Regions from separate parts of the Bacillus sp. JZ34 genome, predicted to be linked through region 4. Evidence: predicted binding sites of a transcription regulator. Region 4 holds the regulator's gene; each other region holds the start of a gene.
What was found. Region 4 encodes Rex, which represses fermentation and respiration genes when NADH is low (regulators of the CRP and FNR family bind a similar motif). Its sites were predicted from a motif close to TTGTGAAATATTTCACAA; they were not measured.
Positions count from the first base shown of each region.

Region 1 (8,067 bases), 1.4 Mb from region 4:
TTGGCGGTGGTGGATTATCCATCTTTGGGTGGAAGGGATTTTTGAAGTCTTTGCCGTCGTGGTCATCGGCTTTTTGCTCGTGCAAATGAACCTGGTTACGAAAAAATCGACCGTCAGAACGCTTTATTTTCAACTGACGATCCTGCTGGGGAGCGGTGTCATCGGGATCGGACATCATTACTATTACAACGGTTCTTCCGAAGTTTGGATCGGCCTCGGTTCCGTCTTCTCATGCCTGGAAGTGATTCCTCTTACCCTGCTTGTATTGGAAGCTTATGAACAATACAAGATGATGAAAGACGGAGGCCATCATTTCCCGTATAAAGCAACGTTCTGGTTCTTGATTTCAACGGCGATCTGGAATCTGGTCGGTGCAGGGGTATTGGGCTTTTTGATCAATCTGCCTGCTGTCAGCTATTTTGAGCACGGCCAGTTCCTGACACCTGCCCACGGGCACGGGGCGATGATGGGCGTGTACGGCATGTTTGCCATTGCTGTCTGGCTGTATACGCTACGCAATATCGCCAAAAAAGAAGCGTGGAATGATAAATGGCTGAAAATAGCCTGCTGGTCGCTGAACATCGGCTTGTTCGGAATGGTGTTTATCAATTTGTTGCCGGTCGGTTTTCTTCAATTGAAAAAAGCGTTTGAAGACGGGTACTGGAGCTCAAGGGCGCCTGAGTTTTTACAGCAGGATACGGTGCAAACGCTGCTGACTTGGAGGGCTGTGCCGGATACGATCTTTTTAGCCGGAATCGTGATTTTGGTCATATTCAGCATCAGAGCATTATTCCATCTCCGCAAACCGACGCATCAGGAAGGAGAAGCGCTTCCAGTTAAAGACATTGCTTCAGATGAATAGATAAACAAAAAGACAGAGGAAGTGAAATCCTCTGTCTTTTTATTTTATTGATTGGCTTCCGCTTCAAGCCGCGGGAACAAAATATTGTTTTCCAGGTGAATGTGCTGAAAAAGATCTGTTTCCAATTCATCAAGCTTTAAGTAAGTCAGTGTATATGTTGTGCATGCCCCTTCAGGAAGGGTATAGTCATTGGTCACTTTTCTCAGTTCCTTCAAGATGCTGCCTGCGGCTTCATGCTCTTGTTCAAGGACGTCGATCGCCTGAACCGCTTCTGCCAGGCTGTCCATTGATCGCGTCTCTTCATAGGCCGTCACTTTCGGGAAAATGAGTTCCTCTTCCTGAAAGAGATGGTGTTCCAGTTCAGTTTTCAGCTGATGGAACAATTGATGGACCTGGGCGAGTTCCGGATGATGGATGCCGTGAACCCGGTAGACTTTTGTGACAAAGCCTGATAGTTCAGGAAGCACCTCATACAGGTAAGCATGGTGCGTATGAATCACATGGTCGATCAGCTGTGAATACGGGGCTTCACTCCAGTTCGTCTCTTTTGCGTTCAATGTCTTTGTCTCTTGATATAATGTATTGATTTTTGCTAAAATTTCTTCTTCATTTAAATCCTGTTCTTTTATCGCTTCACCGATCGGGCGGTTGCCCCCGCAGCAAAAGTCGATGCGATATTCTTTCAGCAGCCTGCTGGCTCTTGGAAAACGCGTAACAATATCACCTGTTTTTGTGTTTTGATCAAATACTGCTTTCATTTGTAAAACCTCCTGAAGTGTTTTTTATGCTATGGGTTAAATGTAACGGGTTCACAGATGGAAAATCGTGATCTACATCACATTCGGGAAAAATGACAAAAAAAGCAATAAGTCAGAAGAAATCGGGAAATAGCTATAGATAACTTTTCATGTTGGAGGCCTGCAATGGAGCATTTATCCTGGCTTACATTTACGATGCTGATTCTCGCCAGTTACCGGCTAACTCATTTGATTGTTTTTGACAAGATCACGGAGTTTATCCGGAAACCGTTCATGAAGAAAAAGCAGACGGTTGATGAACAAGGGCATGTAGAAACGAAAAAAGTGCCGAAATCAAACTTCGGCTATTTGCTGAATTGCTATTGGTGCGCAGGGATATGGTGCGCTTTGATCATTGCTGTCGGGTATCTGATTGTCCCAAAAACGATATTCCCGTTAATTTTAATTTTATCGGTCGCAGGTGGACAGGCGATTCTTGAAACGTTTGTCGGTGTCGCAACAAAACTTGTCAGCTTTTTCTCTGATTTAAAGAAATAAACCATTCCAAGCGGATGGTTTTATTTTTTTGACAATAAAATGACACAAACAGCAGAGAGAACATGTCCGCTTTGTGAACTTTTTACAGCGATTTTTTCCCGGTTGCCGCATTTTAGGCAGAGGGAAGACATTATTTTGAAGAAGAATCAGGTTTTAAAATTTCGAATTGAGAGAAAAAGGAAGCACAAAGTCCCCGGTCATACTTTTTTAGCTTTTCATCATTAGCATTCAGACCTCCCATTTCATACGAAAAGAGGAAATAGATAGATTTTCAAAACGAAAAAAACGTGAAATATGGTTGATAGACAATCAATGAATAGTTTTTTTACAATCAGTAACGTGCTACAAGCCAAGAAAGGGGTGAAAATGTCTGCCAGAAAGTGTTTTTGGAAAATAACATCATTGGAGGAAAAAGAATGTCATACATGAAACGTTCCATTTCTGTCTTCATCGCCTGCTTCATGGTAGCAACACTCGGCATCAGCGGTATCATCGCACCTAAAGCGTCTGCCGCTTCTCAAACACCCGTTGCTGTAAACGGACAGCTCACCTTGAAAGGTACGCAGCTCGTCAATCAAAAAGGAAAAGCGGTTCAGCTGAAAGGAATCAGTTCACACGGGCTGCAGTGGTATGGCGATTATGTCAACAAAGACTCGTTAAAATGGCTGAGAGACGACTGGGGCATCAATGTCTTCCGCGCGGCTATGTATACGGGTGAAGGCGGCTATATTGACAATCCGTCGGTTAAAAACAAAGTGAAGGAAGCCGTCGAAGCGGCAAAAGAACTCGGAATCTATGTGATCATCGACTGGCACATACTGAGCGACGGCAATCCAAACCAAAACAAAGCGAAAGCAAAAGAGTTTTTCAACGAAATGTCAAGGCTTTACGGCAAGACGCCAAACGTCATTTTTGAAATTGCCAACGAGCCGAACGGCGATGTCAACTGGAACCGTGACATTAAACCTTACGCTGAAGACATTTTGTCCGTGATCCGCAAAAATTCTCCGAAAAATATTGTGATCGTTGGGACAGGCACTTGGAGCCAAGATGTCAACGATGCGGCGGACAATCAGCTGAAAGACGGCAATGTCATGTACGCGCTCCATTTTTATGCGGGTACGCACGGTCAGTCTTTGCGGGATAAAGCAGACTATGCACTCAGCAAAGGAGCGCCGATTTTCGTCACAGAATGGGGAACGAGCGATGCTTCCGGAAACGGCGGTGTCTACCTCGACCAATCCAGGGAGTGGCTGAAATATTTAGACAGCAAAAAAATCAGCTGGGTAAACTGGAGCTTGTGCGACAAACAAGAGTCGTCAGCTGCTTTAAACTCCGGCGCCTCTAAAAAGGGAGGATGGTCTCAATCCGACTTATCCTCATCAGGTAAATTCGTCAGGGAAAACATCCGCAGCGGATCAAACGGTTCGTCAGGAGACTCTGGATCGGATTCGAAAGGGTCAGATCAAAAAGACCAGAAAAAGGATCAGGATAAACCAGGTCAAGACAGCGGCGCTGCAGCCAACACGATAGCAGTACAATACAGAGCGGGGGACAACAATGTAAACGGCAACCAAATCCGCCCTCAGCTCAACATTAAAAACAACAGCAAAAAAACCGTGTCTTTAAATCGAATCACTGTCCGCTATTGGTATAAAACGAATCACAAAGGACAAAATTTTGACTGCGACTATGCCCAAATCGGCTGCAGCAAAATCACGCACAAATTCGTCCAATTAAAAAAAGCGGTAAACGGAGCAGACACGTATCTTGAAGTAGGATTTAAAAACGGTACATTAGCGCCGGGTGCAAGTACAGGCGAAATCCAGATCCGTCTTCACAATGACAACTGGAGCAATTATGCCCAAAGCGGCGACTATTCATTTTCTTCAGGTTCAAACACATTTAAAAATACGAAAAAAATCACGTTGTATGAGAATGGAAAACTGATTTGGGGCGCTGAACCTAAATAACGGCACATTAACGGACACCGAATTTGGTGTCCGTTTTCGTATATATTATAATGGAAGGAATGAGGAATATTTTTGTAAACATGAAAGGAGATGGATGTATGAATGAAACATTGCAGCAATACATGATGCTTGTCAAGGAAAACTACGACACGATCAATGGACCTGATTACGCAGGCAAAGAGGAAGACATTGAAAAGCGAAAAAAACAAATCGCGCTTTACGCCAAAACGCTCCAGCAAGGTTTTTCAACAGATGACGACTATGATGAATTCGCAGATGCCGTGATTAAATGCGCATACGGAGATCTGACAATGGAAGAATTAGAAACGGTTTATCGGGAATTAACGTCTTCATAATCAATAAAATAAGGGGGAGAAGAACCATGAAAGATACGATCATGAAGACAGACCGGATGATTTTGCGAAAAATGAGGCGTGATGACGCGGAAAACCTGCTCGAAATCTTTTCTGACCCGACAGCCATGGGATATTATCCATCGACAAAGAATGAAAAACAGACATTGCAATGGATCGACTGGACACTTGAAAACTATGAAAAACATGGAACCGGTCTGTGGGTTGCCGAACATAAACAAACAGGCGAATTTCTAGGTCAATGCGGCATCGTGCCACAGGAAGTCGAAGGATCGGACGAAATGGAAATCGGCTATTTGTTTAAACGGAGCGTCTGGAAAAACGGCTATGCAACCGAAGCAGCATCAGCATGCAAACAGTATGGATTTGAGTCATTTCACCTGAAAAAAATCGTATCTTTACCTGATGCGAAAAATCTGCCGTCCAGAAAAGTTGCCGAACGAATCGGCATGACTTTAGAAAAAACGATACATAAATGGGGAAAAGAAATTGCCGTATATTCAGTTTATCGATAAAATTTTTATTCTGTCTCACTAACTTGAGTATACTTTGAGATTGAGACAGAATTTCTTTTCAATCCTTAACTTCCGAGAATATATATTATGTAAACTAGAAAAAATGAAGGTCAGGATTATGCAATGTTCCTCCATCAGCTGTACGACACAAAACCCTTGGTTGCATTAGCCCATGAACTACTTTCACTAAACTTTGACATAAAATGCAGCCATAATTTCCATTCCTATAACCCATTCTTCGCAAACTCCTTTAACTTACATTGTAATTTTGGCTGGTTTTTTCAACTTTACTTTACTGATTTGAAATGTTCACAACATTATATGTAATAGTTCATTGACTTCAACATCAGCATTCACATGTAATGTATTAACTTCATTCCATACATTAAGCATGCAGTTTGCATATTCATTTAGTTTTAATTGGACGCGATTCTCCCAAATCAACACTCATCTCAGTATCTAGATAAAAGCTTGTATCACTTAAAAACAATGCCTGAAATATGAGAGAGCCGATAACCCTATTACGTGGTTATCGGCTCTGTGTCTGTACGGCTAGCTCTTTGACATGCGTTTATCAGCAACCTCTCGGCTATGTCACTTGTTGCTGGTCTTCTTGATCAAGTCCACGCCATCGTATGCCAGACTTTCCACACTTGCAGCCTTCTGCAGTATGTAATGATCAAAAAAGTTCTTCGTATAGTTTGTAACAAGATTTCGCATCTCCATAGCATCCCGTTCGCCTCTGAGTTCCTCATTAACACTGGTAAACACGATGTCGCAGTAATCTAAATGCGCAGCACGATCAACAGAGAAATAATAGGTTTCCATGCTGTTGTTAGCGCCAATGATCGCATTCATATTATAGTTAGGTTCAGAAAACAGTAGCAAAAAGGGTTTCTTCAGGTCGCTGTCGCGAAGGCCGAACGCACCGCTATCCAAGCCAATCCCGCAGGCGAACCGGTCGTCGTCCCGGCAAACAATCGCCGTCGTAGGCCCTCCATAAGAATGTCCGACTATGCCCATGCCGATGTCAAGCAACAATCTGCCCTTAAAGATGGAATTCAGTTCTCCAGAGTCCAGTTTGTAAAGATAATCGGCTACATACCTTACATCTTCTGCCTGTAATTCACTATACTTTGTTAACTTGGCAAGTATCGGCAGTGTAAGCACGTTACGGCACATCTCAATGGCAGTTTCATCGTCAGGCCGAATCTCCATCTTACCAGCCAACGCCAGCATCTCCGGATCTTCAGAAAACGCCATAATGGCATCCGAAAAATCCTTTGATACATTAAACAGGCGCCCATCTTTACGCTTATACATCGTGCTATTCTGATGGCCGATGCTTACCACAACATATCCCATGCTTGCCAAGTCTGTACAGATCACTGTACCCCATTCTGGAGAACCGCCCCCGCCGCAAACATAGAATAACACCGGATAGCGCTTTTCCTTCCCGGAGAGAGCAAGGTCGTCGTAACACTGGGTCTTGATATCTATAGAGTAAGCATCCTTCAACGCAGTGAGAAGTGGCTGCTCATCAAGCATTTCGTAGACCTCAGGAAACATGTACGTTGATGCAGTCTTGCCTTCGCTACTGTCGGACGGATAGTACACAAACGCCGTCAGTTCTCTTTTTGAGTGGTCTGATGCCGTGTAATCAAAATCCATCTGGGTTCGACCGACAGTATAGCCGCCAATTGGTTCTGGAAATGCGTCATAAGTTTTCATTTTCTTGTTCCCCCTTAATTAATAAAAGTCAGCAAAGTACTTGCTGAAGATTCAAAGAAAAGCCACAATTAGATATAGACACTTCTTAATGGAGGTAACTTAAAATTAATTTGTTATTATAAAAATGGGGGACGGTAATAGACTAAAGTTAGTGAAATAAGAGCTTCTACAAATGAAATCGAAATGATAATCTTATGATTCACAGGTGATTTTCTAGATATTAACTTTTGACCGATATAGTTTAGGAAATAAAACACAAGAAAGAAGCATACGATTCCAAAAATAACTCCAGACAAGCGGCCCCCCCCCTTCTGCCTTTCAACCATGGATTCCAGCTCTAAATTAAATCAGATGCACCTACAATAGTCCGCGCCAAAAAATATCAAATGATATCTCTAAAGACCGTTCAAATGATTGTTTGTTTTCGTATACCAGTTGAATGTTAAGCCCGTCATAAAGCGTAATAAAGCCTATCGCACATTTCTCCGGCGGACAGTTCACATCCGATTCCTTAAAAACATTCGCTACCTGTTCTTTTAAAGTATGCAGATATAAAAGGTATTGGGCTGAAATAAAATCGCTTACTTCAGCAGGCGCCTTAAAGGACATTGCCTGCAAAAAAGCTACATTTGGCAATGCATGAAAACGGACTTGGGTTTCTTTTAAAAAGTCATATATTTGACTCTTTGCAGGCATATGTTTTCTTGAATCGAAGAATTCGTTGATAAATGAAATTTCCTCTTCCACAATCTCGGGGTATATTTCCATCAGCAGCTCTTTTTTTGACGAAAAATGATAAGCGAGAGATTGTTTTCTGATTCCCAATTCTTTTGCAATATGCGACATTTTGACTCCCTCATATCCCAATTCATTAAATTGGCGAACCGCTGTACGCTTTATATTCTCTCTGGTCAATATACCGTCCTCCCCTATTTTTCAGGCTGTTTTTCTCTTCATCATGCAGATATATAAAATATATAATAAAAGAAACAGAAGGTACATGAAAATGGCGGTAATATAGATCTCCCGATAGGAATAAACCGTCGCCACCAAACCTAATAATAAGGACCCTCCGCCAATCCCCATATCGAAAAAATTAAAGAACGTTCCCATTGCATCCTCATGTTCATGCTCTTCCACAAGATTGATACACCATGTTTGGATGGCGGGAAAAATTGAGCCGAATCCAAAACCGTAGCATATAGCCGCTGTAAAAAACATTGCATTTGTTTGCGCGAAATATAATATTGACAGCCCTGCTATTGAAAATAGCGAGGCGGGAATAAGGATGGCGGCAGCTCCGTATCGGTCAAATGT
Region 1 covers NZ_CP096403.1:2,308,708-2,316,774, reverse strand. Annotated here, with positions in the region: gene M1D90_RS11575 (nitric-oxide reductase large subunit) at 1-862, shown strand, start outside; gene ric (iron-sulfur cluster repair di-iron protein) at 907-1,620, opposite strand; gene M1D90_RS11565 (DUF1360 domain-containing protein) at 1,786-2,157, shown strand; gene M1D90_RS11560 (cellulase family glycosylhydrolase) at 2,583-4,130, shown strand; gene M1D90_RS11555 (YnfE family protein) at 4,229-4,486, shown strand; gene M1D90_RS11550 (GNAT family N-acetyltransferase) at 4,513-5,019, shown strand; gene M1D90_RS11545 (alpha/beta hydrolase) at 5,614-6,750, opposite strand; gene M1D90_RS11540 (TetR/AcrR family transcriptional regulator) at 7,108-7,665, opposite strand; gene M1D90_RS11535 (MFS transporter) at 7,687-8,067, opposite strand, start outside.
Region 1: a site for Rex is predicted at 1,686-1,703, ahead of ric (iron-sulfur cluster repair di-iron protein). Genes of this name have one in related genera too.

Region 2 (8,067 bases), 1.4 Mb from region 4:
CAGCGGCAGAGCGATTTTCCAATCGATGATCATTTTGTAGATCGGAGATTTTTGCGCTGCTTCGATCCACTCCAGCGGAATGCCTTGAGCTTTTGCTTCTTCTGCGACAGCGGGATCATTCGGATCAAGGAAAATTTCCAGCTGGGAGTGATATAGATCTTTTTCATTTTCGGCTGAAGCCGCTTCTTCGACTTTATCTGCATCATAAAGCATGACTCCGAGATAGCGGATTCTGCCGACGCATGTCTCAGAGCAGATTGTCGGCAGTCCTGCTTCAAGACGAGGGAAGCACAATGTGCATTTTTCCGCCTTGTTCGTCTGCCAGTTGAAATACACTTTTTTATAAGGGCATGATGATACACAGTGTCTCCATGAGCGGCACGCATTTTGATCGACGAGAACGATCCCGTCTTCTTCGCGTTTGTACATCGCTCCCGACGGACAGGAGGAGACGCAGGAAGGATTGATGCAGTGTTCGCATATCCTTGGCAGATACATCATAAAGACGTCTTCAAATTCAGTCTTGATCGATTCTTCCATTTTTTTGACGTTTGGATCTTGAAGGCCTGTAATGTGGCCGCCGGCAAGATCGTCTTCCCAGTTCGGACCCCATTCAAGGTTCATGAAGTCTCCCGTAATGGAAGACTTCGGCCTTGCAACAGGCTGGTGTTTTTTCTCCGGACTGTTTGTCAGCGTTTCATAATCATAGTTCCAAGGTTCATAGTAGTCATCGATCGTCGGCTGGTACGGGTTGTAGAATAAATTCATGAGCCGCGTTGTTTTGGCGCCTGATTTGAGCTGAAGTTTGCCTTTTTTCAGCTCCCAGCCGCCTCTGTATTTATCCTGGTCCTCCCATTGTTTAGGGTAGCCGATGCCCGGTTTTGTTTCGACGTTGTTGAAGTACATATATTCTGCACCGGAACGGTTTGTCCATGTGTTTTTGCATGTGACGCTGCATGTGTGGCAGCCGATGCATTTATCAAGGTTCATTACCATTCCGATTTGAGCTTTAATCTTCAAGCCAATCGACCTCCTTCAATTTTCTGATCACGACATTGAGGTCGCGCTGATTTCCTGTCGGCCCGTAGTAGTTGAATCCGTAGCTGAGCTGGCCGTAGCCTCCGATCATCTGCGTCGGCTTGACATGGATGCGGGTCGGACTGTTATGGGTTCCACCGCGGTTATTCGTCAGCTTTGTTCCCGGTACATTGATATGCCGGTCTTGGGCATGGTGCATAAAGGCCATTCCTTTTGGAATCCGGTGTGATGTCACGGCCCGTGCGACGACGACTCCGTTTCGGTTGAAGCATTCGATCCAGTCGTTGTCCTGAATGTCGGTTTCTTCCGCATCGTCTTTATTCATCCAGACTGTCGGCCCGCCTCTGAAAAGGGTAAGCATCGGCAGGGAATCAAAATACATGCTGTGAACCGACCATTTATTATGCGGCGTTAAATAGTTTAAAACGATTTCTTTTCCTTCCTGATCCGGACGCTTGTTCAAGAAAGGGCGGTGGATCAGGATCGGCTTGAATGTCGCCATGTTCTCGCCGAATTCCGTCATCATTTCATGATCAAGGTAAAAAGACTGTCTGCCGGTCAGCGTTCTCCACGGAATCAGTTTTTCAACGTTCGTTGTAAACGGAGAATAGCGCCGTCCGCCTTTTTCAGAACCGCTGAAAGCAGGGGAGGTGATCACCGTTTTCGGCTGAGCCGAAATTTGCTCAAATGTAAAGCATTCCTCTTCCCGTTCTTCAGCTAAGTCTTTCAACTCAAGATTCGTTATTTTTTCAAGCGATTCCCACGCTTTAACGGCTACTTTCCCGTTTGAAGTGGAAGAGAGGGTCAATACCGCTTCCGCAGCCTGTCTTGCATCACTGATGTCAGGACAGCCTTTGGCGATCGTGTCGTCTTTTACGACGCCGAGCGTTTTTTTGAGGGAATCATATTCCGCTTCAACAGACCAGTTCATACCTTTCGTACCAAACGGCTGTTTGACAACATTCGGCCCAAGCGATGTCATCTTATTGAAAATCTGCTTGTAATCCCGTTCCACAACATGAATTTGCGGCATTGTTTTGCCGGGAACGGCAGGGCAGTCGCCTTTGCTCCAATCTTTGATTTTCCCGAGCGGCTGCGCCATTTCCTGTGGAGTGTCATGGAGAAGAGGAGTCGCAACAGCCTCTTTTACAGGTTCCATGTCCATTTCTTCAGCCAGATTGGAAACCGCTTTTGCCAATGCTTTGAAAATATCCCAATCAGACTTTGCTTCCCACGGCGCGCTAATTGCCGGGTTAAACGGGTGGATGAACGGATGCATATCCGTGCTGCTGAGATCGTGTTTTTCGTACCAGGTGGCCGCAGGGAGCACGATGTCTGAATAAAGGGCTGTTCCCGCCATCCGGAAATCGAGATTGACCAGTAAGTCGAGTTTGCCTTCAGGCGCTTTGTCACGCCATGTGATTTCTTCGGGACGGATGCTATCCTGATCATCGTTCATCAGTCCGTTAGTCGTGCCGAGCAAGTGCTTCAGAAAATATTCATGACCTTTGCCGGAGCTCGAGATTAAGTTGGCTCTCCAGACAAATAGATTTCTCGGGAAGTTCTTTTCATTGTCAGGATCTTCAATCGAAAACTTGAGATTTTTCTCCTCAAGCTGTCTGGCGATATAGCTTCCGACTTGCTGAGCGTTCTCAGCGCCTGCTTTTTCTGCTTCTTTATACAGATCAATACCGTTTTTCTCAAACGTCGGATACGATGGAAGCCATCCGAGTCTTGCCGCCAGCACATTGTAATCGGCGTGGTGCTTGTAGCGCGATGTTTTTGCGATAGGGGAAGCAAGCCCGCTAATTTCCTGATCTTCATAGCGCCACTGGTCGGTAGCGAAGTAGAAAAATGATGTTCCGTTTTGCAGTTTGGCAGGACCTCCCCAGTCTTTTGCCGTCGCGATCGTCTGCCATCCTTCGGCCGGCCGGAGTTTTTCCTGGCCGACATAGTGGGCCCAGCCGCCTCCGTTAACCCCTTGAGCTCCGACGAGAAGCACAAGGTTCAGCACAGCTCTGTAAATGGTGTCTGAATTGAACCAATGGTTAATCCCGGCGCCGACAATGATCATTGAACGGCCCTCTGTGTCAATCGCATTTTGCGCGAATTCCCTCGCGATCTTGATCACCATTTCACTTTTAATGCCGGTAATCGGCTCTTGCCAAGCCGGTGTAAACGGTTCAGGATCATCAAATGATGCCGGCGTCTGTCCGTCAATTCCGCGGTTGACGCCATAGTTGGCGAGCGTCAGGTCGAAAACGGTAGAAACAAAAACTTCCTCGCCGTCCAGAATCATTTTTTTGATCGGAAGCGGTCTTTCAAGCACTTTATTGCCGTCATGTGAGAAGTAAGGAATGTTGACCGTGCCGATCATATCTTCGTGTCCAAGCATGGAAAGCCGAGGTGTGATTGGTTTTTCTGAATCCTCATCAACCATGCGCAGATTCCATTTTCCTTGGCCGTCCCAGCGGGAGCCCATCGTGCCCTGCGGAATCGCAAATCCATCTGTGTCTTCATCCCAAACGGCAGGCTTCCACTCATCATGTTCTGTCGCACGCCCGATATCTTTAGCATGGAGGAAGCGGCCTGCTGTGAACGTTCCGTTTTCCTCTTTCAAAGTCACCAAAAACGGGAAATCGGTATATTGTTTTGCATAATCAATAAAACGCTCCGTTTTCTGGTTGACATAAAAGTCTTGGAGAATGACGTGGCCCATCGCCATGGCCAGTGCGCCGTCCGTGCCTTGTCTGATGCTCAGCCAATCATCGGAAAACTTTGAGGACTCGGCAAAGTCCGGGCTGATCGAAATCACTTTTGCCCCTTTATAGCGGGCTTCGGCTAAAAAGTGAGCGTCAGGCGTTCTGGTAAGCGGCACATTAGAACCCCATGTCATGATGTAGCCTGAATTGTACCAGTCGCTGCTTTCCGGAACGTCGGTTTGATCTCCCCAAATTTGCGGTGAAGCAGGAGGGAGGTCGGCATACCAGTCATAGAAGCTCAGCATCGGCCCGCCGATCAGGGACATAAAGCGTGACCCTGCTGCGTGGCTGAGCATCGACATGGCTGGAATCGGCGAGAAGCCGACATTTCGGTCAGGACCGTATTTGGCAATGGTGTACAGAAGGGAAGCCGAAATCAGCTTCAGGACTTCGCTCCATTCGGCGCGGACAAATCCGCCTTTTCCGCGCGCCTGTTTATAGGCCTTTGCTTTTTCAGGGTTTTCGATAATTGATTTCCATGCTTCCAGCGGATTTTTGCTGCTGTTTAGCGCCTCGCGCCACATCTGGATCAGCACACCGCGTACATACGGATATTTCACGCGGAGCGGGCTGTATATATACCAGGAAAAGCTCGCTCCCCTCGGACAGCCGCGCGGTTCAAAGTCCGGCATATCAGGGCCAGTCGAAGGGTAATCGAGTCGCTGCCCTTCCCATGTGACGATTCCGTTTTTGACGTAGATATTCCAGCTGCAGGAGCCTGTACAGTTCACCCCGTGGGTAGAGCGAACCACTTTATCATGCTGCCATCTATTTCTGTATACATCTTCCCAATTCCGGTCTTCATAAGTGGTTTGGCTGTGTTGATTGGAATGGCGTTCAATAGGAGAGAAATAATTTAATCTCCTGAAAATGGGACTCTGTTTCTTTTTTTTCATTGCTGGTTCACTCCTTCTGAGTCAGTGATGCTACCCTCACTATATATGGAGGAGGCGCTGGACCTTGTTAAATTTGTCACATGGTTTCGGGTTTTCACAAATTTGTCACATTTTCAGGAGGGGAGAGGGAGGACAAAAAAACAGCCTGCATGGAAGCGGGCTGTCGAATGGGTCAATCGCTCGTGTTCAAAATTCTCTTTTCCCCGGTAATCTCTTGAATCGGGGCGATGTTCTGGGTGAATTCCAAAGTTCCGATATAGCGGCCGTTTTCATCGCGTACGGCAAAATAGCGGATGAACACGTATTTGTCTTTAAATTTGATCCAAAAGTCTTCAACGTCTTTTTTGCCTGATTTAAAGTCGTCAAGAAGTTTGTTGACGATGTGGACGCTTGCCGGCGGATGGCAGTTTTGGACGGTCCGGCCGATTACGGCTTTTGTCCTTGCGAAAATCCGTTCCTTTCCGTGTGAAAAATAGCGGACCACATCGTTTTCATCGATGAAGGTGATATCGACCGGAAGATGGTTCATCATGTGCTCAAGCTGGGCCACGGACAGAATACCAGTAGAGAGCCTGACATATCCGTCAGCCGCCTCTTCTGTTGTTTTGAGCTGATGGCGTTCAGGCTTCCACACCGTTTCCGGAGCAGTCAGGCAATATCCTATCTCGTCGCTTTCAGCCGCGATTTTCAGCCATTCGTCTTCTGTCAGCGTTCTGAGCGCCATCGGCAAGAGGATATTTTCTTCTTTATAAATCATTTCCGTGCCTTCTTGAATGATAAACGTTAGCTCGCGGATGACTTCATCTTTTTTGTCCGGCGTATACTCTTCCAACAAACGCTTCACTTCTTTGATGCTCTTGCGGATAAAATCATCGACAGCCCACATCACTTGGCTGGGCCCAGTAATTCCATACTTTTCTAAATAGGGGAAGAGAAGATTTTCTTTTCTGCTGTAATGTTTGTCGACATCGGCGAGCAAGTTTAAGTCTGTGAGTAGCTTGAGAATGTTGTCGCGGTGATCTTCTTTTTCAAAACGTTCCAAATGAAGCTGCATTTTAAAGTTCAAAAGGAGGTCGATTTCTTTATTTTCTTTCATAAAAGTATGAACGGGATGGCCTGGCTGCTTATCGGCGTCAGCGCGGTGAATGTCTTCAATCGATCCTTTAAACACAGCGGCGTGAACGGAACAAAGCTCTTGAATTTCTTCGGGGGTAATGCCTTCTTCCTTCATTAACGCCTGTTCCAGCTGAGCGATTTCTTCAGCATTGACTGAACCGAACGCCTTTTCAAACCGTTTTTTGACGTCGGCAAGCGGTTTTCCTTTATGAAGGTCGATGATGATTTCTTTCAGAAGCTGCTTTTTTTCCTCTGGCAGACCTTGCTGCGTTTCCCGGTTGTTAATCATTTCGCTCATTGTTTTTCTCCTTTCCAAACGGGGTCAAATCCGTGCGCTTTCAATATGTCTAAGACATGCGGCCATTCGATTTGCATCATTCGTGCGCCTTTCGGAATCGTCACGATACGCCCGGCTGTTTCCAGCATGCCGGGCTTCGTTATGTTTTTAAACCCGGCTTCCTTCATCACGGCTTTTAGTTCAGGATGCAATGTGCAAAGTTCGTATACGGAATCGTTCAAATCAATTTTTTTATTATGCAGAGGGATCACATCCTTTGATAGTGATGATCATTCTCATCTATACCGTAATACAAGTATGCTGAAAAAAATGTGACGTACATCACATTTTTCAGCGCAAAGCCTTCGGAATATAAATACAGCTCGGGTCGCTTTCCAGATAATCGCCTGTCAGAGCATAGGCACGTGAGCGCGAACCGCCGCACACATGGCGGAATTCACAGACGCCGCATTTTCCTTTAAATCCGTCCGGATTTCGCAAATCCTTAAAGATCGGTGATTCGCGATAAATCTCAGCCAGCGGCTGTTCGCGGATGTTTCCGGCTTTAAACGGCAGGAGTCCGCTTGGATATACATCGCCGATATGGGAGATAAACATAAAGCCGTTGCCATCGTTCACACCTTTCGGAGCCCGGCCCAATCCGCCGATCGCATCCATTTTCCCTTTCTGCAATGCGTGTTCATAACGGATTTTCATGTTGGGGTCTTTCGCTTCCCGCATTTTTTGTTGAATAACGACCCGTCGGTAGTGCTGGGCTGCTGTCGTTTTGATGTCAAAAGGCGCTTCTTTTGCCAAACGGCTGAGCCAAAGAAAGACTTTTTCATGGTCCACCGGCGAAATCATATCTTCCCGCTTCGCGCGGCCTGTCGGGACGAGAAAAAATACACTCCATAATACACAGTTCAATTCTTCGATCAGCTTTGCCATTTCATCCAGGTAATCGATGTTATAAGCGGATATAACGGTATTAATCTGCAGAGGCAGATGGCATTCATGAATGTAGCGTATGGCCTTCATGGTCAGGTCAAAGGAACCGTCCGTTCCTCGAAAATGATCATGAATCTCTCGGGTTGGGCCGTCCAAGCTGAACGCCCATCGGGATAAGCCGATTTCTTTTGCTGATTGAATCGCTTCTCTTGTAACATTCGGCGTAGCACTCGGGGTCATGGAGACGCGAACCCCTTTTTGGACGGCATACTCAATAATGGCGAATACGTCGTCTCTCATTAAAGGGTCACCCCCTGTCAGCACGAGGAGGGGATTGTCCATCGCATGAATTTGATCAATTAAATCTTTTCCCTCTTTCAGGGTGAGCTCCCGCGGATCGCGTTTATTTTGAGCCGATGCCCGGCAATGAAGGCACTTGAGCTCGCACGCTCTTGTCAGCTCCCAAATGACGATAAACGGAGACTTGTCGAAATCGCAATGTATCATCTTTCATCTGTCCTTTCGTTTGCATTCATGTGTATCGTAGCGGAAATGAAAAAGAAAAAAAGTTAAGTAGATCACATTTAGAAAAGGAAGGGAAAGAAGGGGGAGGCCCTTCTCACGCGTCGTCTTCTGCGGAGGAGTTGAGGTAACGCAAAAAAAGCTGGTAGGAAAAATACAAATTCTGCTGAAGCAGCATGAGAAAGTTCGTCTGTAATTGGCGGTTATAAGTCATCATTTTTTTGAAAGTATGAAATGGAATTTCAAGTACGGCGGTTTCTGCGGCAGTGTTGACTGAAATAAACGGAGATACGAAAGGTTCGCCTTTTTGATCAATAGGGAAAACATCGCCTTTTTCCCACTCGGCGATCGTTCGGGATTCTTCTGGAAGTCTTCTGTCAGAAAAATGAACTTCCCCTTTTAAAACAAAATAGACGGATTGCGAATGAAGGAACGATCGCGAATGCTGAGATGGCTGGATATCGATCACCTTCCCGTTTTTCAGCAGCCTTTTGATGATCGGAAGGGG
Region 2 covers NZ_CP096403.1:2,322,614-2,330,680, reverse strand. Annotated here, with positions in the region: gene narH (nitrate reductase subunit beta) at 1-1,020, opposite strand, end outside; gene M1D90_RS11625 (nitrate reductase subunit alpha) at 1,010-4,696, opposite strand; gene M1D90_RS11620 (DUF438 domain-containing protein) at 4,869-6,110, opposite strand; gene M1D90_RS11615 (DUF1858 domain-containing protein) at 6,107-6,331, opposite strand; gene M1D90_RS11610 (TIGR04053 family radical SAM/SPASM domain-containing protein) at 6,441-7,544, opposite strand; gene M1D90_RS11605 (cyclic nucleotide-binding domain-containing protein) at 7,657-8,067, opposite strand, start outside.
Region 2: a site for Rex is predicted at 4,761-4,778, ahead of M1D90_RS11625 (nitrate reductase subunit alpha). Genes of this name have one in related genera too.

Region 3 (8,067 bases), 910 kb from region 4:
GGCATCAGGTCCGCGTGCAGGACTTGCTGAGATTTCTCTTCCGGCAAGACAGCCGGGTTCATCCATCATGCCGGGGAAAGTCAATCCGGTTATGGCCGAGCTGATCAACCAAATCGCATTCCAAGTCATCGGAAACGACAATACGATTTGTCTCGCTTCTGAAGCCGGACAGCTCGAACTGAATGTGATGGAGCCAGTGCTCGTCTTTAATCTCCTGCAGTCCATCAGCATCATGAACAACGGATTCCGTTCGTTTACCGATCACTGTGTAGCAGGAATCGAAGCGAATGAAAAACGCTTAAAGGCATATGTAGAAAAAAGCGCAGGCGTCATTACTGCGGTCAACCCGCATCTTGGCTACGAAGCAGCTGCAAGAATTGCAAGAGAAGCGATTTTAACAGGGCAATCCGTCCGCGATCTCTGTCTTCAAAACGATGTGTTGACAGAAGAAGAGCTTGATCTGATTTTGAATCCTTATGAAATGACAAAACCGGGGATTGCCGGGGCTGAACTTTTAAATCGGGATTAAGCTGAAAAAACAGTACGCGAAAACACTCTGAAGCATTTTACCGGGATAGAAACACAGAGTGTTTTCGCTTTCCTTCAATAACTTTATGAAGAGAAAGGACAACAGCGGTGAAGTGGTACCGCGTCAGCCTTTTTCGTGGTATACTGTTCGTTGTTAGTTAAATTTTTAAGAAAAAATTGAAGCAGATTGCTATTTTTATGTAGCTTATTTTGAAAGCGTTTCAATAACAAGGGGGATTTAGGTTGAAAACAGCACGGTTGCCATCAATGTTGGAAATCATTTGTGTATTAGGTGCATTTTTAGCGATAGTTTGTTCATTTACAGTCAAATTTGATCTGCCGATTCAGCTGGCATTGTTTATTTCATGGTTTTTAGTGATTTTGCTCGGTCTGCGCCTGGGGCACCGGTATGAAGATTTGCAAAAATCGATTACAAACGGAATTTCAAACGGACTCGAAGCGATATTGATCCTGATTGCCGTCGGCGCTCTGATCGGTACATGGATAGCCGGCGGTGTTGTGCCGACTTTGATTTATTACGGGCTTGAGTTTATCCATCCGAGCATATTCCTGCTTGCCACGCTCATTATTTGTTCGATCACCTCTGTGGCCACAGGTACGTCTTGGGGTACTGTAGGAACGGCCGGGATCGCCATGATGGCAATCGGTGAAGGGCTGGGGCTACCGCTTCCGCTTGTAGCCGGAGCCGTGCTGTCCGGCGCCTATTTCGGAGATAAATTATCACCGCTTTCCGATAGTACAGTGCTTGCGTCATCCCTTTCAAAGGTCGAAGTGATTACCCATGTCAGAGCGATGTTGTATTTGTCGGTTCCCGCCTATTTGATCACGGCGGTGTTGTTCACCATTACCGGATTTATTTACGGTAGTAAAAATGTCGATTTGCAGAAAGTCGAATTTTTGAAATCTTCTTTGCAAAACACGTTTGATATTCATATTTGGATGCTTGTTCCGGCTGTTATCGTTATCGTTCTTTTGGCCATGAGAAAGCCGTCTGTGCCGACGATCGCGATCGGCGCACTTTTGGGGGCGATCTGGGCTGCGGTCTTCCAAGGCATGAATTTTGCGGATGCACTTGGCACGGCATACAACGGCTTTTCCATCGACACCGGGATCAAATTTATGGACGAGCTCTTAAACCGCGGAGGAATTCAAGGCATGCTCGGTTCGGTCGTCGTTATCATTCTCGGTCTGGGCTTTGGCGGCCTTTTGGAGCACTTAGGCGTTCTAAAAGTGATCGTGTCCAAATTCCAGCAAAAGCTGACTTCTGCCGGCGACGTCACATTCTCGACGATTATCGTCGCTTTCCTGGCGAATGTGTTCGGCTGCGCGATGTACGTCTCGCTCATTTTAACACCGAAAATTATGGAGAAAAGCTATGACAAGCTCGGAATTGACCGGAGGGTGCTCTCCAGAAACGCGGAAGTCGGCGGTACGATGACGTCAGGCATGGTGCCGTGGTCAGACAACGGTATATATATGGCGGGGATTCTCGGCGTGTCAACCTTCTCTTATCTGCCGTTCATGTGGCTGAGCTTTGTTTCAATCGGCCTTGCGATTTTGTACGGATACACAGGTAAATTTATTTGGTACACCGATAAAAAAGACTCGCCGGTTCAGTAGCCGATTTTAAAACAATTGATGGAGGTATTCTGTTATGAATGGCAACAATATTATTCGGAATTTGATGCTGGAAATCCCTTCAGCACCAGGAAACCTTGGAAAGGTGACAACGGCGATCGGCCTTGCCGGCGGTGATATCGGAGAGGTTGAAACGATCAAGGTGGGGCCGAATTATACGATGCGGAACATTACGGTTCAAGTTGAGCATGAAGAACAGCTTACCGAGATCCTTGAAGTGATCCGCAACTTAAAAGAAGGCATCCATCTTCATACCGTTTCAGATGACGTACTGGCTGCACATGAAGGCGGCAAAATCCGCGTGAAAAGCAAGATGCCGATTCGCTCGCTCGCTGATCTGCGGCGGGTGTATACGCCGGGTGTCGCGAATGTGTGCGAGCTTATTAAAGAAGAGCCGCAAAAAGCGAATATCTATACAGGCATCGGCAATTCGGTTGCAATTGTAACGGACGGTACGGCCATCCTAGGCTTGGGAGACATTGGGCCTGTGGCGGGAATGCCTGTTATGGAAGGGAAGGCCGCGCTTTTCGACCAGCTTGCAGACATCAGCGGAGTTCCGATTCTGCTTGATACGAATGATCCTGACGAAATCGTGCGGACGGTTAAAAACATTGGGCCCGGATTTAGCGGTATTTTGCTTGAAGACATCGGTTCACCGCATTGTTTTGAAATCGAAGAGCGCCTGAAAAACGACCTGAATATTCCGGTCATGCATGACGACCAGCACGGTACTGCGGTGGTGACACTGGCGGCCGCCATTTCAGCCGCCAAGAGTGCAGGGGTCGATCTGAAGCAGGCCCATGTCGGCCAAATCGGCCTGGGTGCGGCAGGGGTCGCGATCTGCAGAATGTTTATGGCATATGGGGTAAAACGTGTCATCGGAACGGATAAATCGCTTGAGGCGATGGCGCGTTTAGAGAACTATGGCGGCCATGCGGCTGAAAGCATCGAAGAATTGATGGAAAGCTGCGATATCATCGTCGCGACAACCGGCGTTCCGGGATTGATCAATAAGAAATGGGTTCGGGAAGGCCAGGTGATTTTGGCTCTGTCCAATCCGAAGCCGGAGATTGAGCCTGAGGATGCGCTTGAGGCCGGGGCAGCCTACGCTGCGGATGGACGGTCTGTCAACAATGTGCTGGGGTTCCCCGGTATTTTCAGGGGCGTGTTAAATGCCGGAGCGGAATCGATCAGCCACCCAATGCTGGTCGCGGCCGCCGAAGCGATCGCATCCTGCACAAAACAAGGCGATCTTGTGCCTGATCCGCTGAATCCTGATGTTCACGAGATTGTGGCCAAAGCAGTCGAAAGGGTCGCACTTTCAGAAATGGGAAAAATGAACGGATAAAGAAAACAGCTGCTGCTTTATCGCAATACGGATAAAGCGGCAGCTGTTTTTCTTGCGAATGTTAACGGCGGTTCTACAGATTGAAAATGAATATATAAAATATTCGGTTTTGTAAAAATCCAATGATTGTGGAGAGCGCTGATGATGATGCCTTGATCGACAAGCTTTTTTGTAAACAACGGAATTTCTTCAGGCAAAATGGCAACTTCGGCCATATTCAAGGCGATTCCGTTTTGATCGAGCGACTCGAACATGACTTCTTCCATGCCGACTCCACGGCTTGGCCTTCCTTGAATCGTGACGCGCAAATTCCGTTTGATGCTGACAGAACAGACACCGTGTTCAATGTGCGGCTCCCCATTTAAAATATGTCCAAACTGCTGGCAAAGCGAATGAAAACTTTGCATCTGCTGAACCTCCATTTTTAAAGTTACCACGATTTTATGAAGGGAACCTGCATATTTAGAATCCTTTAAAAATGGACAATCTTTTTATTTGATGATTTCTTCACCGCCCGGCTTGTTTGCATAGTGGTACATGAAGCCCATCATAAACGCGCCTCCGATCAGGTTCCCGAGGGTTACCGGAATCAAGTTATGGATTGCGCCTGCAATCGAAATCGTATCCGGATGCTCGGTGACCAGAGAGACGGCAAAAGTGGCCATGTTCGCGATGCTGTGTTCATAACCGGAAATAAAGAAAGTAAAAACAAACAGCATCATAGAGAACATTTTCGCTCCGTCTCCTTTTTGCGCCATCGGAACAAAGAACGCAAGGCAGACTAGCCAGTTACACAAAATCGCTTTGAAGAACAATTCGGTCACCGGCGTATTCATTTTATGTTCCGCCACGCTAAGTATAAAGCCGGTGGAAGAAGGATCCTTAAATAAACCGGTCGCAAAGATGAGGCCTGCGAAAAACACGGCGCCCATTAAATTTCCTGCATAGCTGAACATCCACAGCTTGATAACAGCGGGCCAATGCATTTTTTTACGAAGCGCAGCCAATGTATAATAAAATGTATTTCCCGTAAATAAATCTCCTCCGCCATAGACGATCAGAATGATGGCGCCCCCGAATGTGATTGCTGCAATTGGATATGTGAACGGAGAATGTTCAACATAAAATAGATTCCCCGTTTTAAACGCTACAATGACTCCGAACCCGATAAACATACTGGCCAGCATAGCTCGTAAAAGATAACGAAGCGGGCTTTGCATAAAGATGCTTTGCTTTTTTAAGGCAAGCTCTTCGACTAGAACAAGTGATTTTGATTCCATGTTTTCCACCACCATCAAGTGTTTACTTAAGAAGTATCTATCATAAATACAAACTAAGTATAGCAGGATATTGTGAAACATTTCACAAATTTTGTGTACTTTGTTTGAACAAATGTATGGTTCGATTTTCATAGAATAAACAAGGTATCGTTATTGTTTATTTTTAAGTAATAAATATTCCATCCATTCGTAAAAGCCTGAGGGAGCGATGTTTCAAAGATAGCTCGACAGGGAGGGATACGGCAGCAAGCAGGTTAAATGCGCAGTGCAATCAGCTGGTGCTGTATGAAAGCATAGATGAAGGACGTGCGCAAAAGGCTGAGGGAAGATTTCACAGATTGGACAAAATAGCAGGACTTTCCGTCAGGCGTTTTCAAACTGAAGGAAAGCGCCGAATTTGTTTGATTGCATATAACGGTATTCTTTTGATCCGCAAGGCTTTGCGCAGAGAATCGCAATCGTTGAATGACGAAATGCTCCGCGGGAATGAGGGGCATTTTTCTCATGCTGATTTAGTTCTTGTTAACCACCGCGTCACAAAATATCTATAATTTCTTCGGATAATTGTCACAATGACATCCATAAATTAGGGAATATGTACTTTATTTAAGAAGGGATTCGCGGTAAAGTACAGGTATAAATAACCATCCGGATAATATCGGAACATCAATGCGGGCCAAGGTCACCCTTTTGTCTGTGATCATATTCATAAGATTCATGTGAAACTTTGAGCAAGGGTGATGCCATTCGGCAACGGTCCGGCTAGAACAAAGAGGAGGAGACTGGAACAGTGGACGAACTCATTTTGGCAAGATTTCAATTTGCTTCAACAACGATCTTTCACTTTATTTTTGTGCCGATGTCAATCGGGCTTGTCTTTATGGTTGCTTTAATGGAAACTCTATACGTCGTAAAGAAAAAAGACATTTACAGAACGATGGCTAAATTTTGGGGGCACTTATTTTTAATTAATTTTGCAGTCGGTGTGGTCACCGGGATTCTACAGGAATTTCAGTTCGGAATGAACTGGTCGGAGTACTCCCGCTTTGTCGGTGATGTATTCGGCGCTCCGCTCGCGGTGGAGGCGCTGCTTGCTTTCTTTATGGAATCGACGTTTATCGGTTTGTGGATATTTGGCTGGGACCGGCTTCCGAAGAAGATTCATTTGCTGTCCATCTGGCTTGTTTCGCTTGGAACGATCATGTCGGCGTTTTGGATTTTAGCGGCCAACTCGTTTATGCAGGAGCCTGTCGGATTCGCGATCAAAAACGGCCGCGCGGAAATGACCGATTTCTTTGCGATTATTAAAAACCCGCAGCTATGGGTTGAATTTCCGCACGTCATTTTCGGTGCGCTTGCCACTGGAGCGTTTTTCATTGCCGGTGTCAGCGCGTATAAAATGCTGAAAAAACAGGAATTGCTCTTTTTTAAAAAATCCTTTCAAATCGCGATGATTGTGGCGCTTGTTTCCGGCATCGGCGTAGCGTTCAGCGGACATGAGCAGGCCCAGCATCTGATGAAGAGCCAGCCGATGAAAATGGCTGCCAGCGAAGCGCTTTGGGATGACAGCGGTGATCCTGCAGCTTGGACGGTGCTTGCGAACATTGACGCGGACAAGCAGGAAAACAAATCAGAGCTCAGCATCCCGTATGCGCTCAGCTATTTGGCTTATAAACAATTCAGCGGCGATGTGCCCGGAATGAAGACGCTGCAAAAGCAATATGAAGAAAAATACGGAGAAGGAAATTATATTCCGCCGGTGAAAACGACGTTCTGGAGCTTCAGAATCATGGCCGGTTCAGGACTTTTAATGATCGTTGCCGCTTTGACTGGCCTCTATCTCAGCTTCCGTAAAAGACTTGAAACAAGCAAATGGTTTTTGCGGACGATGGTGGCTTTAATCGCCTTTCCATTCATTGCAAATACGGCGGGGTGGATCATGACTGAAATCGGACGCCAGCCGTGGACGGTGTTCGGTATTTTGACAACGGCGCAGTCCGTGTCGCCGAACGTATCAGCGGGAATGCTGCTGTTTTCCGTCATCGCGTTTACAGCGATTTATCTTGTACTGGCGCTCGTTCTTGTCTACTTGTTTGTGCGGGAGATTAAAAAAGGGGCTGCACACCATGACCACCATCATGATGATTCCGTATCGACAGACCCGTTTGATCAGGAGGTTTACCATGGTATCTCTTAATGAACTTTGGTTTATATTAGTCGCTGTGCTGTTCATCGGTTTTTTCTTTCTTGAAGGTTTTGATTTCGGCGTCGGAATGGCGACCCGGTTTCTCGGACGCAACGAGCTTGAACGGAGGGTGATGATCAATACGATCGGCCCTTTCTGGGATGCCAATGAAGTCTGGCTGCTGACTGGGGGAGGCGCGATTTTCGCGGCTTTTCCAAACTGGTATGCCACGATGTTCAGCGGATATTACATTCCGTTTGTCTTTGTTCTTCTTGCATTGATCGGACGCGGAGTCGCGTTTGAATTTAGAGGGAAAGTCGAAACCGCAAAATGGAAGAAAACATGGGATTGGGTCGTATTTTTCGGCAGCATTCTGCCCCCGTTTTTGTTCGGTGTTTTATTTACCAGTATTTTGCGTGGTATGCCGATTGATGCCGATATGAATCTGCACGCCGGTTTTACTGACTATGTGAACGTCTATTCCGTAACAGGGGGAGTCACCGTTACACTTCTCTGCCTGCTGCACGGCCTGATCTTTATTACGTTGAGAACGGAAGCCGATTTGCGCGACCGGGCAAGACAGCTGGCTAAAAAAGTCGTATTCGCCGTTTTGGCGGCGCTTGTTGCCTTTGTTGCTTTATCCATTTTTGAAACGGACTTGTTCACGGGCAGGGGACATGTGACGATACCTCTTGCGGCTCTGATTGTCGTTTGTTATGTGCTGTCGATCGTATTTATGAAACAAAAACGCGACGGCTGGACATTTGCTATGACAGGGGCTGGGATCGCCCTCACAGTGGCGACGATTTTCACTGCGCTGTTCCCGCGCGTTATGATCAGCTCGGTCAAAAGCGCATATGATTTAACGGTTTATAATGCTTCATCAGGAGACTATTCTTTAAAAGTGATGACGATCGTCGCGCTGTCACTGCTTCCGTTCGTGCTGGGCTATCAGATCTGGAGCTACTATGTTTTTCGAAAACGGGTCAGCAGTAAGGAGCCAATGATTTATTAATGGGAAAAGATCTTTTGCAATATAAAGGAATGAAGCGAATTCTTGCAGCACT
Region 3 covers NZ_CP096403.1:237,099-245,165, forward strand. Annotated here, with positions in the region: gene aspA (aspartate ammonia-lyase) at 1-529, shown strand, start outside; gene nhaC (Na+/H+ antiporter NhaC) at 772-2,169, shown strand; gene M1D90_RS01130 (malic enzyme-like NAD(P)-binding protein) at 2,204-3,535, shown strand; gene M1D90_RS01135 (DUF1259 domain-containing protein) at 3,553-3,942, opposite strand; gene M1D90_RS01140 (formate/nitrite transporter family protein) at 4,027-4,815, opposite strand; gene M1D90_RS01145 (cytochrome ubiquinol oxidase subunit I) at 5,606-7,012, shown strand; gene cydB (cytochrome d ubiquinol oxidase subunit II) at 6,999-8,015, shown strand; gene cydD (thiol reductant ABC exporter subunit CydD) at 8,015-8,067, shown strand, end outside.
Region 3: a site for Rex is predicted at 4,886-4,903, ahead of M1D90_RS01140 (formate/nitrite transporter family protein). Genes of this name have one in related genera too.

Region 4 (8,067 bases):
GACTTCTTCGTCAGCAGCGGAGATTGAAGCAACTTGTGCGATTGATTCTTTGCCTTCGATTGGTTTGGAGATTTCTTTCAGGCTTTCAACCGCTACAGCCACAGCCTGCTCGATACCTTTGCGCACGCCTACAGGGTTAGCGCCGGCAGTTACGTTTTTAAGACCTTCGCGAATCATCGCTTGAGCTAGAACTGTCGCTGTTGTTGTACCGTCACCGGCAACATCGTTTGTTTTGCTCGCAACTTCAGCAACAAGCTTTGCGCCCATGTTTTCGAACGCGTCTTCAAGCTCGATTTCTTTCGCGATGGTAACACCGTCGTTTGTGATTAATGGAGAACCGAATTTTTTCTCAAGAACGACGTTGCGTCCTTTAGGTCCCAAAGTTACCTTTACAGCATCCGCCAATGCATCTACACCGCGCAGCATTGAACGGCGGGCTTCTTCGCTAAACTTAATATCTTTTGCCATGTTATTCGAACCTCCTATATAATTGTCTCGTTTTTATTTATGACTTAGCCGATAACAGCTAAAATGTCGCTTTCACGCAAGATTAAGTAGTCAGTACCTTCATATTTCACTTCGGTACCTGCATATTTTGAGAAGATGATGCGGTCGCCTGTTTTCACTTCTAATGCAACGCGCTCTCCGCTCTCTAACACACGGCCTGAACCGGCTGCAACCACTTTACCCTCTTGTGGTTTTTCTTTTGCGGAGTCAGGAAGTACGATTCCGCTGGCAGTTTTTTCTTCAGACTCAACGAGCTCAATGACAACGCGATCACCTAATGGCTTTAACAATGAAACAACCTCCTCAATATTTTCATATGTAATTTTAGCACTCGCACTCGGTGAGTGCTAACACAATTCTTATAATAAAGAATCTCCCAGGCAATTTCAAGTGATAAGGTCAAATTTTTTTGCGCTTACATTTCTCCGCATGTCCTTATCATCCTATAATTTAAAAAGAGTGTGTTACAATAAACATAGTCTGAATTAGATTTTTAGAAAAGGAGTACATAAAGCTTGAGAAAACAATACTGGTTTATTATATTGGCATACGTTCTCATGCAATTGTCGGCCGCTGTCGGCTTGCCTCTTCTTTACTTTTTGGGAGTGGGCAAAGGACAGCCAAAGGCTGAAGCCCAGCTTACATTGACAGGCGTCTGGTCTGTCATCGCGTTTACCCTCTGTCTCGTTATCGTGCTGCTGATTTTGCGGACGGTGCCGAAGACGACGCTTCGCAACCGCCCGAAAGCATCGGTTGGAGCGTCAATCGGATGGGCGGTAGCCGGCGTTTTTCTCGCTTTGTTTTCGCAGTCAATTGCCGCTTCGATCGAAATGTACTTGTTCGGGGTCAACCCGGAATCGGAAAATACGCAGCGGATCATGGAAATCATCACCGCATTGCCGCTGATGGTGTTTGTCTCTTCTGTATTTGGTCCGATTCTTGAAGAAATCATTTTCAGAAAGATCATTTTCGGTGCAATCTATGAGAAAACGAATTTTTTCATTGCCGCTTTGTTCAGTTCGGTGCTCTTCTCGGTCGTCCATTTGGATTTCAGCCATCTGCTCATTTATACAGCAATGGGATTCACATTCTCCTTTTTATATGTCAGAACCAACCGGATTATCGTGCCTATTTTCGCCCATGTCGCCATGAATACGCTCGTCGTCTTACTGCAGACATTCCGGGAGCCTATTGAAGAATATTTGAAACACGCCGAGAAAATGCAAATGATTATTGGAGGATTTCTATGATGAGAAGCCCTAAATTCTGGGGAGCGATTTATTTATTAACGGGTGTGCTGTTTACATATCTGGCGGCAACCTCGCCCGGAAGCATGTGGTCTTTTTACACGATCCTGCTGATGCTTTTCGCAGCCTATAATATCAGCATTTCCTTTAAAATGTTCGCCCTGGCCGGCAAGATGAAACGAAAAGATCAATAGCCTTTTTTGTGAAGGAAAAGAGCCATTCTGAAAAAGAATGGCTCTTATTTTGTATGGTCGTTCAAAAACGCTTGATTTTCCTCTTGAATCATTGTTTTTTGCGCCTGCCTGTAGGATATTCTTGAAATCACGATACTGATTTCATAAAGAATGAGCAATGGCACTGAGACCATTAAATGCGACAAAAGCTCAGGCGGTGTAATGAGCGCCGCGATGACGAACAACACAAAATATGCGTATTTTCTGATTTTCGCCAAAAACATCGGCGTCACGAGGCCGAGCCTTGTGATAAACATGATGACCACAGGCATCTGAAACAATAAGCCAAAAGGAAGCGTCAACTGAAGCAGAAACTGAAAATATTCGTGTATTCCGATGACCTGGTTGACATTCAGATCATCTGAGACTCTCGTCATAAAGTCCACGACAAACGGAAATAAAATAAAGTAAGAAAAGGCAATGCCGCCTAAAAAAAGAATAATCGATATCGGAATATAGCTGAGCGTCACTTTTCGTTCTTTTTCATACAGCCCCGGGCTAATGAAAGCCCACAGCTGGTATAAAACAAGCGGCGAAGTCAAGACGGCGCCGATGATGAAAGCGAACTGCACGTACACAAATAAAGGATCGGTCAGCTTGAACGCGTTGAGCGTCAGCAGCTTCGCTTCATCCGTCTGCTGCAGATAGATAATCAGCGGCTTTGCCAATAAAAAGCCTGCCACAACAAATAAAACAAAAAAGAAAAAAGTGATCACAAGCCGTCTGCGTAGTTCTGTGATATGTTCTATCAGCGACATTTCTCTTTCCTTCATAAATGTCATCCTATCCTACTGATCTTCTTTCTTTTTATCGGAATCGTCGTCAGCCAAACCTTTTGTCGCATTCTTAAACTCCCTCAGCGTGTTTCCCGCTGCTCTTCCCAGCTCGGGAAGTTTTTTCGGGCCGAATATCAAAAGCGCCACCACGACAATTAAAATAAAGCTTCCAGGACCGATTGGCATAAAGCCTGCCCCCTTTCCTTTATTTTTCGTTTTCCGTTTTACTTTTCCTGCATTGAATAATGTTTCATGAAATACACCAGCGACTGAAGTTCAACCGCCAAATCTATATGATGAATGCGAATGTGTTCCGGCACATTCAAGCGGGCCGGCGTGAAATTAAGAATGCCTTTAATGCCAAGCTCCACCAGCCTGTCTGTAATCGACTGTGCGGCTTGAGCCGGTACCGTCAAAATGGCGACGGGGATATCATCCGTCATATGCTCTTCAAGTCTATTCAGATCATAGACGGGAACACCGCCGACCTCGGTTCCGATTTTTTCCTCATTGATGTCAAACGCCATGGCGATTTTTGTATTATTATTTTTGATAAAATTGTAATGGAGAAAGGCTGTCCCCAAATTCCCCACGCCAATGAGCGTTACGTTCGTCATTTCATCCTGATCAAGCGTCTTTCTGAAAAAGGACAGCAAATAATTGACATTGTAGCCGTATCCTTTTTTTCCGAGCGCGCCGAAGTACGAGAAGTCCCTGCGGATGGTCGCAGAATCGACTTTGACGGCATCGCTCAGCTCAGCGGAAGATACACGCTGTTTTCCGGATGCATGAAGGTTTTTTAAAAAACGATAATATAATGGCAACCGTTTCGCTGTCGCTTGCGGAATTTTTGAATGATCCATGTTCATAAACTAATCCTCCATGTCTACATCAGCTTTTTCCCTTTTATAGTCACCGTTTTTCCCGCCTGTCTTTTCGAGAAGAAAGGTCGGTCCTATCACCATTCCCTTATCCGCCGCTTTGCACATGTCATATACGGTCAGCGCACATACGGAGGCCGAAGTTAACGCTTCCATTTCCACACCTGTGCTCCCTTTGGTCTTCACTTTAGATTGAATATGCAGGATGCTCTTCTGTTCTTTCTCCTCCCAGCGAAAGGCGATGTCGACTCCTTTCAGAGCGATCGGATGGCACATCGGGATGATGGCGGATGTCTGTTTTGCGGCCATGATTCCGGCCACTTGCGCCACCGACAATACATCGCCTTTTCCGATTTCCCGGTTTTTGATTTTTTCATGTACTGTTCGATTCATAGACACGCTTGAAACAGCCGCAGCTGTGCGTACTGAAGCTTCCTTTTCGCTTATATCAACCATCTTGGCTCTGCCTTGTTCATTAAAATGTGTAAACTCATTCATGTTCTGAACTCTCCTTATAACGATCATACACTATTTTTTTCATTCTGTCTTTTTCTTTGGCTAAAATCTTCCAGACTTCACTTAATTGTTTGCTGACTGCGCAGTGATAGGCTACACTTAAAATAGCAGACAAGAGGTGAAAGATCATGATGATTTTACAAGTGAACCAACTTTCAAAATCGTTTGGAGCCGATACGATTTTAACGAATATAAAACTCGAAGTCAGATCTCGGGACCGGATTGCGATCGTCGGACGCAACGGCGCCGGAAAATCGACTCTTCTAAAGATTATCGCAGGAAAACTTTCATATGAAAAGGGGGACATCATCAAGCCGAAAGATTTGACGATGGGCTACCTTGACCAGCATTCCGGCCTCGATTCCAAGCTGACGCTCAAAGAGGAATTGCTGTCGGTATTTGATTTTCTAAAAAAAATGGAAAAAGAAATGCGCGCGATCGAGGAAAAGATGGCGCAGGCCGGACCGGACATGCTTGAATCATTGATGAAGACGTATGACAGGCTTCAGCAGGAGTTCAAGGACAAAGGCGGCTACCAATATGAGGCAGAGGTCAGATCCGTCATGCACGGGCTCGGCTTTGCGGGGTTTGACGACTCCGTCCGCGTCCAGGACTTAAGCGGAGGTCAAAAAACAAGGCTTGCCCTCGGAAAAATGCTTTTGACAAAACCCGACCTCCTCATTTTGGACGAACCGACAAACCACTTGGATATCGATACCCTGACATGGCTTGAACAATATTTGCAAAATTACAGCGGAGCGATTTTAATCGTTTCCCATGACAGGTACTTTCTTGACAAAGTGGTTACCCAAGTTTACGAGATCAGCCGGTCCCAAAGCAAAAAATATACCGGGAACTACAGCTCTTATCTCCAATTAAAAGCCGAACAGCTGGAAAAGGAAACAAAGCTTTATGAAAAGCAGCAGGACGAAATCGCCAAGCTGCAGGAGTTCGTCGACCGGAATCTGGCCAGAGCTTCGACGACGAAACGGGCGCAGAGCAGACGAAAGCAGCTTGAACGGATGGAGATCATGGATAAACCGCTCGGAGATGAAAAGTCGGCGTCTTTCCGCTTTGAAATTACAAGGCAAAGCGGAAACGATGTACTGCGGGTGGAAGACTTGACAGTAAGCTATCAGGAGCAGCCCCCGCTGCTCCGTTCATTGAACTTTCGCATTACCCGCGGGGAAAGCGTTGCACTGGTCGGACCGAACGGAATCGGCAAGTCAACCCTTTTAAAAGCATTGATTCAAAAGCTGCAGCCGGTATCGGGAACAATCGCGACAGGCTCCCATGTCTCAATCGGCTACTATGACCAGGAACAGGCTGAATTGACGTCGTCAAAACGCGTGCTTGACGAGCTTTGGGACGATTATCCGGAAATGAATGAAAAGGATATCCGGACCTGCCTCGGCAACTTCCTGTTTTCGGGAGAAGACGTATTAAAACCTGTACACGCGTTAAGCGGCGGCGAAAAAGCAAGGCTTGCCCTCGCCAAGCTGATGCTCCAAAAAGCGAACTTCCTTATTCTTGATGAGCCGACAAACCATCTCGACCTGGACAGCAAGGAAGTCTTGGAGAACGCTTTGATCGATTACCCGGGAACGATATTATTTGTGTCCCATGACCGCTATTTTATCAACCGGATCGCGACAAAAGTACTGGAGCTTTCCCGCGACAAAGCAGAAGAATATTTAGGCGACTACGATTATTACACAGAAAAAAAAGCGCAGCAGCTTGAACTGAAAGAACTAGAAAAACAGACGGAAGAGCATCAGAAAAACGCTTCCGAAAAACCTGGCGCAAAAAAGAGCTATGAGGAAGAAAAAGAGCTGAAAAGAAAAGAACGCCAGCGGCAGCGAAGGATTGAAGAAATCGAAACAAGAATTACGGACATTGAAGAACAGATCGAAAAAAATGAGGAGCTCCTGTGTGACCCCGCCGTCTTCCAAGACCATGAGAAGGTCCAGGAAATCCACTCTGAAAATGAACGGCTGAATGAGGAGCTTGAACAACTGTTAACAGAATGGGAAACACTCTCTACAAATGAATAAAGGATGAACCGCTCCACGCCGGAGCGGTTTTTTTGTCCACAAATAAAATCCTTTATTTAAAAGAAAGAAAGCGATTTACCCACAATATCCACAAAAAACATAATATTTATACACATTATTAACAGGTAAAAAAGGTCTGTAAATTAAGGTTTTTAACATTATACACAAGACTGTGGATATATGTTAATAACCTGTTAATAACTATTCCCGGGCAAAAAAACCTCACAGAGCGTGAGGTTTTAATAAGACGTCAGATCTAAGCCAGGCTGACCGTTCATATCATATTTTCCTCTGATTCCTTTTTCAAAAGCAACCGTACCTGCGGCGGCAATCATCGCGGCATTGTCCGTACACAGCGAAAGCGGCGGGATCAAAAGCTCAATCTCCGGATGGCTGCTGAACGTTTTTTCAAGCGCCGCTCTCAACCCTTTGTTTGCAGCAACTCCTCCGGCAAGCAGCACCTGTTTGACGCCATAAGCTTTCGCAGCGCGTTCCGTTTTTGTGACGAGGACATCAATGACGCTTTCCTGAAAGCTGGCTGACAAATCTTCCGGAGCTATCGTTTCACCTTTTTGTGAAGCGTTGTGAAGCGTGTTGATGACTGCAGACTTCAATCCGCTGAAGCTGAAATGATAAGAGCCTTCTTCAAGCCATGCGCGCGGCAGCGGCACATTTGCCTCGCCTTTTTGCGCAAGTTTGTCAATGTGAGGTCCTCCCGGATAAGGAAGCCCCATCGTTCTCGCCACTTTGTCATAGGCTTCGCCTGCCGCATCGTCGAGCGTCTCTCCGATGACTTCAAATGAGCCGTGCTCTTTCATATACACGAGTTCGGTGTGGCCGCCTGAGACGACAAGGGCAATCGCCGGAAATTGAATGTCCTGAACAAGTCTGTTGGCATAGATGTGACCGGCAATGTGATGAATGCCTACGAGTGGTATGCCCCGGGCAAAACTGAGCGCTTTCGCGGCATTCACGCCGATCAATAAAGCGCCGACAAGCCCCGGTCCTTCCGTTACTGCGATGGCATCAATGTCATCAAATGTCATGTCCGCTTGTGCAAAGGCTTCCTCAAGCACGATCGTCATCTGTTCCACGTGATGCCTTGATGCGATCTCGGGAACAACGCCGCCAAACCGTTTATGACTTTCGATTTGCGACGCTACGACATTTGAAATGATATCCGTTCCGTTTTTGACAATCGCGGCGGCCGTCTCATCACAGCTTGTTTCGATTCCTAATACATACAGATCTTTTTTATGATTCATTTAGTCTCACCCACATTAATAATGCATCTTCCCCATTATCGGTATAATAATTTTTACGAATTCCTCCCGGCTCAAAGCCGAGCTTTTTGTATAAGCTTTGTGCAATATGATTCGATACCCTTACCTCTAAAGAAAGCTGAACCGCCTTTTTCATCCGGCAAAGCTTCATCGCGGCTTTCAAAAGAGCTTCTCCTAAACGGCGGCCCCGATATGCAGGTGAAACGGCAATGTTGGTGATCTGGGCATCATCCATGACGATCCAAATCCCGCAGTAGCCGACAACTTGCTCCTCAACTTCGAGAACGAGGTAATGAGCATACATATTGTGAAAAAGCTCATGATGAAAAGATTCTTTTTTCCACGGAGAAGAAAAAGAGCTTTTTTCAATTTCAAAAACCTGGTCCAAATCTTTTGGATTCATATCGCGTATGACCATTTGCGTGTTCATGGCTTCACCCGTTTACTTTTGTTTTTCAAGCCAGACGGCCTCGGCTTCGGCCAGACGAATATAGTTTGGAACAACGCTGTGCACAGGCTCGGCCTCTTTAAGTTCTCCGATTAAAGCCAATTCTGAAGGTCGTGGAAGCT
Region 4 covers NZ_CP096403.1:3,723,399-3,731,465, forward strand. Annotated here, with positions in the region: gene groL (chaperonin GroEL) at 1-468, opposite strand, end outside; gene groES (co-chaperone GroES) at 513-797, opposite strand; gene M1D90_RS18940 (CPBP family intramembrane glutamic endopeptidase) at 1,023-1,757, shown strand; gene M1D90_RS18945 (YdiK family protein) at 1,757-1,948, shown strand; gene tatC (twin-arginine translocase subunit TatC) at 1,993-2,769, opposite strand; gene M1D90_RS18955 (twin-arginine translocase TatA/TatE family subunit) at 2,776-2,949, opposite strand; gene M1D90_RS18960 (redox-sensing transcriptional repressor Rex) at 2,988-3,632, opposite strand; gene moaC (cyclic pyranopterin monophosphate synthase MoaC) at 3,636-4,142, opposite strand; gene M1D90_RS18970 (ABC-F family ATP-binding cassette domain-containing protein) at 4,289-6,214, shown strand; gene tsaD (tRNA (adenosine(37)-N6)-threonylcarbamoyltransferase complex transferase subunit TsaD) at 6,454-7,479, opposite strand; gene rimI (ribosomal protein S18-alanine N-acetyltransferase) at 7,469-7,927, opposite strand; gene tsaB (tRNA (adenosine(37)-N6)-threonylcarbamoyltransferase complex dimerization subunit type 1 TsaB) at 7,940-8,067, opposite strand, start outside.